DNA from 2 places in the Pseudoalteromonas sp. GW168-MNA-CIBAN-0100 genome. Region 1 is predicted to be linked to the other one. Evidence: predicted binding sites of a transcription regulator. Region 1 holds the regulator's gene; the other holds the start of a gene.
What was found. The regulator LexA, encoded in region 1, represses DNA repair genes until DNA is damaged. The targets are predictions, from matches to a motif close to TACTGTATNNNNATACAGTA.

Region 2: the regulator LexA is predicted to act here: its motif matches at 1,264-1,283, upstream of dinB (DNA polymerase IV).

The regions. Positions count from the first base shown of each region.
Region 1 covers NZ_JBEOOL010000020.1:13,517-16,720, forward strand. Annotated here, with positions in the region: gene AAEY62_RS13080 (hypothetical protein) at 1-166, opposite strand, end outside; gene AAEY62_RS13085 (hypothetical protein) at 480-860, shown strand; gene AAEY62_RS13090 (PaaI family thioesterase) at 861-1,301, opposite strand; gene lexA (transcriptional repressor LexA) at 1,469-2,086, shown strand; gene coxB (cytochrome c oxidase subunit II) at 2,570-3,204, shown strand, end outside.
Region 2 covers NZ_JBEOOL010000007.1:2,117-5,320, reverse strand. Annotated here, with positions in the region: gene AAEY62_RS05595 (M17 family metallopeptidase) at 1-69, opposite strand, end outside; gene dinB (DNA polymerase IV) at 199-1,251, opposite strand; gene AAEY62_RS05585 (acyl-CoA thioesterase) at 1,931-2,365, shown strand; gene AAEY62_RS05580 (aldo/keto reductase) at 2,375-3,204, shown strand, end outside.

The sequences.
Region 1 (3,204 bases):
ATGGGTTATTAAGAGTACGTGTTGCAAGATGCTCCCCATGAACTTTATCAAGAGGAATAGCGCTCATGACTAAACCGCCTAATAGCCAAGCTAAAATTTGTAATGTGAGCAAATAACCGAGCCATTTATGTAACTTGCGAGCATACTTAAATATTTTTTTATTCATGTTTTAGTCTTATTATTTTTAGAGGCTAGTTTATTACATTAATGGGATTAGTTACTGCGACATTTTGTCGCAGTTTAAACTATAGCTTACTGTAATCATTTAAAAATAAAAAAGATTACACTTAAATTGCTAACATGACTTATTTGTTTAATTGAGCTGAGTGTTTGATATCCAGCTAGCTTTAAACGCTAAAAAATACTTAAAAGCTGCGAAATATCCATATAAAGTGGTTAATAGAGCATAGTTGATTTGGTATAACGGTAAAACTGCGTTAAAGTTTGCAATGAAATTATTAGAGGATAAATACGAAACGATGTCGGAAATTCAATTTTTAAATGTAGATCTTGAGCTTGAATCAAAGCAAGATATTAGTTTGCTAGTGGCAGACTTGAAAAAAGTCGCGACGATTTTACATTATGACAAAGACGAATACCGTCAATTAGCGCGTATTGAAGCAACAGGTGTAGTAAACACGCCTGACAAAGCAATAAACCATATATGTGAGCTTATTGAATCGTGTTCGCGTAACGCGCTAAAGCAATGGTTAAGCTGTTCACGTAGAACGTTTGATATTGGTTTTGAATCGGGCACTTCCCCTAAGTGCTTTAATCAAGCCTTAGATGCAGATACATTACTACGTATATCTGCGATTGGTGCGGGTATGGAAATTACAATTTACCCAATCGAAAAGTAACTATCTTCGCTCTACGACTGCTGCGGTCATTTTTGATACGCAGCACAGCTCATTGCGGCTATTTGTAATTTTTATTTCCCACACTGAACTACGTTTGCCAATATGAAACGCTCTTGCCGTTGCTGTTAAAGTGCCGTTGCGAGATGCTTTTAAATGACTTGCGCTAATTTCCTGCCCCACGCAGTAAAATTTTGTAAAATCGACAACAAAGTTAGCTGCATAGCTGGCAACTGTTTCGGCAAGTACAACGTTAGCACCGCCGTGAACCATGCCCATTGGGTTATGATGCTCAGGAATTGCCGGCATAGTGGCTACTAAGTAATTATCACCAATTTCAGTGACTTCTATTCCCATGGTTTTCATTAATGTTCCTTGGCCATCAATGCCTTGTTCTAACTGCTTGCACAGCTCTAAAGTGATGGGCTGGTACCAAATACTCATAATGACTCCTTTGCTTTTTTAATCATTTATAAACCTAGCTTTAGTTATATCCCTAAAATGTACACAAGTGAAATTACTTTGGCTATTTTAAGGCTTAATTTAAATTTGCGATTTTTATTTAACTGTATATACTCACAGTTAAATGTACTGTATGGAAAACCAGTTATATGCGACCATTAACGAACCGCCAAGCTCAAATACTCGAACTAATTAAAGTTTTTATTAAAGACACTGGTATGCCTCCTACACGTGCTGAAATAGCGCAAACATTAGGTTTTAAAAGTGCCAATGCTGCTGAAGAACATTTAAAAGCACTTGCTAAAAAAGGCGCAATTAAAATGAAACCAGGTGCAAGCCGTGGTATTCAGTTAATTGAAGAAGAAGAGCCAGAACAATTAGGTTTACCGCTTATAGGGCGTGTTGCTGCTGGTTCACCTATTTTGGCGCAAGAGCACGTTGAAAGTCACTGCAAAATCGATCCATTAATGTTTAAACCGGCTGCAGATTTTTTACTACGCGTTAACGGTATGAGCATGAAAGATATTGGTATTATGGATGGTGATTTACTTGCTGTACATCGTACTCAAACCGCTGAAAATGGGCAAGTTGTTGTTGCCCGCCTAGACGAAGACGTAACTGTAAAACGTCTTGAGAAAGCGGGTCGTAAAGTATTACTTCATGCTGAAAACGACGATTTTGAATCTATTGAAGTAGATCTTGAGAATGAGTCTTTTAATATTGAAGGCTTAGCCGTTGGCGTTATAAGAAACGCTGATTGGATGTGACTTTAAAAATAGCTTTTAAACAAGCAGTTTTATAAATGCGTACTAATTAGTACGCATTTTCTGTTTTAAATTCGCACTAAAAATAGGGCATAAATAGCTCACTGACAATTTAAGCTGTAAACTTTTTTGCACTTATATTTTCCCCCTCCGAATGCGTTAAACCCCTTTGTTTTGCTCATCTTTTGAACTTCCTGTTACCTAGTTGGTTACTGATTTTTTATTAATTACTCAATATCACCTGATTGTTTTTTATACTAAAACTTGCTTGTTGTTCATTTTTTAGCTAATTATTAATGTGCTGAGCTAATAATAACTCACAGCTTTTTAGTTTTGAGAACACACAATATACACAAACACGTTGTTGGCGCAGCAAAACCAATCAATATTAAATGAGATTGACTAAAAAAATAAAAATAACGAATTGGCGTTTAAGCCGTATGCCTCTTCGCTTTGCATTCGCAATAGCATCAAAGGAGCCGTCACATGGGTAAACTGACCTCTACCTTGTGGCTTATATTATGTGTTTTTTCGCACCCAGTTTTGGCTAACAGCCAATACAATATGCGCAAAGGCGTAACCGATATAAGCAATAATGTATATCAGCTGCACATGACCATATTTATAATATGTTGTGTGATTGGGGTGATAGTGTTCGCAATTATGTTTTGGGCACTTATTCATCACCGCAAATCTAAAGGGGCTGTACCTGCCCAATTTCACGAAAGCACTAAAGTAGAAATACTTTGGACTGCAATCCCGTTTGTTATTTTAATTGCTATGGCAGTACCAGCCACTAAAACCCTAATTGCAATGGAAGATGCCAGCAAAGCTGATCTCACTATTAAAATTACAGGCTCGCAATGGAAATGGCATTATGAATATATGGGTGAAGATGTAGAGTTCTACTCTATTTTATCTACCCCGCAAGATGAAATAGCGAATCTTGCAGATAAAAATCCTAACTACTTACTTGAGGTTGATAAACCTCTCGTACTGCCAATAAATCAAAAAGTACGATTTTTAATGACTTCTGACGATGTTATTCACTCTTGGTGGGTACCTGATTTTGCAGTTAAAAAAGATGCGAATCCCGGTTTTATAAACGAAACATGGACGAA
Region 2 (3,204 bases), on a different contig from region 1:
ACTAATAATAATAAGCGCATCATGAGATGTACATTCAAGGCTTGCACTAACCGCTTGAGGGTATGCCATAAATAAAGTCCTGTTAGAAAACATAAGCCCCTATTATCGTCGATTTAAATATTGAAGACCAGCAAGGTGCGATGAGCTAATTATACAAGTTGCCAATAAATGGCAACTTGGGGTTACAGGCTTTACAGCTTAATCGAGAATACTAAGTTGAAAGTTTTGTTCTGGCTCGCTTTTAATGCCAACGCCTATGCCAAGTAATCTTACAGGTTGTTGTAGCCCTCGTTGATAAGCCTTAGTAAGGAGTTGAATAAATATTTCTGTGTTTAGCTCGTGGTATGCCTGATCGGCTGAGGTTACTACAAAATTTGCAAACTTCACTTTAACACTCAGCTTATTAATACGGTTTTGTAATTGCTGTTTATTAAGTCTTAAAACTAATTCGTCTAACAATTTTGGCAGCTCATCTAAGCACTCTTGCAAACTTGTTTTATTGTATTCGTAGGTATGCTCAACACTCAGCGACTTTCTGATGCGATCTGTTGATACTTTACCAACATATTCACCTGCACATTTTTGATAAAGCGACACACCAAAATTACCCACATGTTGCTGCATCCAGTTAACGCCTTTTTCACGAACATCCTTGCCGGTATATAAGCCTTTTAAATTTAGCTTTTCGAGCGTTACTTTACCCACCCCCGGAATTTTCCCCAGCGGTAATTGCGCTAAAAAGTCATCGACCTCATGAGGCAAAACGACAAATTGACCATTCGGTTTTTTTTCGTCGCTGGCTATTTTGGCAATAAATTTAATCGGTGCAATACCTGCTGATGCAGTGAGCCCTGTGGCATTGTAAATATCGGCTCTTATTTGCTGTGCAATAAGTGTGGCACTGCCTTTACAAGCAGTGCTGTCTGTTACATCTAGGTAGGCTTCGTCTAAAGAAAGAGGCTCAACTAAGTCTGTGTAGCGGCTAAATACTTCACGTATTTGATTTGAAGCTTCTTTGTATACAGCCATGCGCCCAGGGACAATAACTAAATCGGGGCATAATTGTTTAGCATGATAGTTCGACATAGCCGATCGTACGCCATATTCTCTAGCTATGTAGTTAGCGGTTGAGAGCACGCCTCGTCGGCTATTGCCTCCAATAGCAAGCGGTACACATGCAAGTTTTGGATTATCTCGCATTTCTACTGCTGCATAAAAGCAATCCATGTCTATGTGAATAAACTTCTTCATCACCACAACAATAACTGGTTATTTATACAGTCATTATTATAGAATCAAATGTGATAAGCAAGCCTAGGGCCTGTTTATCTTTCGAGGTTAAATTTGCAGCAGTATGTTTGGTATTTAGGAAAGGCAGAGCCTATGTAGTGTGGTTATTCCCCATAAATAGGCGATAACGTAGCACAAATGCCAAACATACGCTGCCCGAAGGGTTCTGCCTAGGGGCAATTTACTCTTTGTTGCTCGGTTTTTACTTAGCCCACTAGGTCACAAACCTCGCGCCGCGATTAAATAGCCCCTAGATTGAACAAATTTTAATCCTGAAAGGTCAACAGGCCCTAGTTAGCGATTAAAAAAAGCGCTTATTACCTTCTTGCTCTTTATAACCGCGCAACCAAAACATAACCTCGAAAAAAAACCCCGCTAACATTAAAATAATAGCGCCTGATTCGTTACCCATTGCGTAACAGGTAAAAGAGGCTATAAAAACTAAACAAGCTAAGGACCAATTAATTATATTCTGCATATTTTTACCTTTGTGTGTTTTTGTGTTTGTCTGTGTAATTTAACTGTAGACCTAAAATTAAACAGGTACAATCATCTTATAAAAAAACATGCCATTAATTACCTTGAGCTCGTAACCCCATGTTGATAATCTAAGTACTTTAAAATTAAGGGCCAATAAATAATGCAAACGTTTAAAGATCAGCACCCTATCCATACCGACATCACCGTAGCGTGGGCTGATATGGATGCACTACAACACGTAAATAATGTAGTGTATTTACGTTACTTTGAAATAGCCCGAATCGACTTCTTAAATAAAATAAATCTGTTCGATACAATAAGCCCTAATGGCGTGGGCCCGGTAATAAGCGAAAATAACATTCGTTATAAACGCCCAGTTACATTCCCAGATACGCTTACAGTCGGTGTTACTATTTCTGATATAAAAACAGACCGATTTGTTATGAATTACACCGTATTTAGTCACGCACAAAACGCTATAACAACAACAGGCACTTCAAAAGTGGTTATGTTTGATTTTGAAACAGGCCAAAAAGCCCTCATTGCAGAGCCTCTTTTATCGGCGTTAGTTAGCTACTCTCAAGACGAGCAATAAGGAATTCTCATGCAATACAGCCCACTTGGCAGCAGTGGTATTAACGTTTCAAGAGTATGTTTAGGCAGTATGACTTGGGGTAAACAAAATACTCAAAGCGATGCTGATGAACAAATAGCCTACGCGTTAGAGCAAGGCGTAAACTTTATTGATACAGCCGAAATGTATGCAGTACCGCCCTCTCCAGAGACCTATGGTAAAACTGAGGAAATTATTGGCAATTGGCTATCGCGTAATCAGCAAAAGCGCAGCGATGTGGTACTTGCTACAAAAATTGCAGGCAATGGATTATCGTGGGTACGTGATGGTGGCAATATTACGCACCAAACAGTAATAGAAGCCGTAGACGATTCACTTAAGCGCCTTAAAACCGACTACATTGATTTATATCAGCTGCATTGGCCAAACCGCTCTACCCCGCACTTTGGCAGACAATGGCCCGGCACTCTTAAATTTACCGACGTAAATACACAAGAGCAGCAAGCTAGTATGCTTGATATTCTAGAAGGCCTTAATGAATGTGTTAAAGGAGGTAAAATTAAACACTGCGGTTTATCTGACGATACGCCATGGGGTATAAGCCAGTTTTTAAGTTTGGCCAAAGAGCATAACTTACCGCGCATGGTATCTATTCAAAACGAGTTTAGCTTAGCGCATGCTAAAGACTGGCCGTATTTAATAGAACAATGTGTACACGAAGATATTGCCTACTTACCGTGGTCGCCTTTAGCGGCCGGTTTATTAACGGGTAAATACCTAAATGGTGCTCGCCCAGAAGGCTCTCGTTGGACCTTCATGCAGCGCAACGGTATTTTTAGAGATACACCCAATGCAGAGCA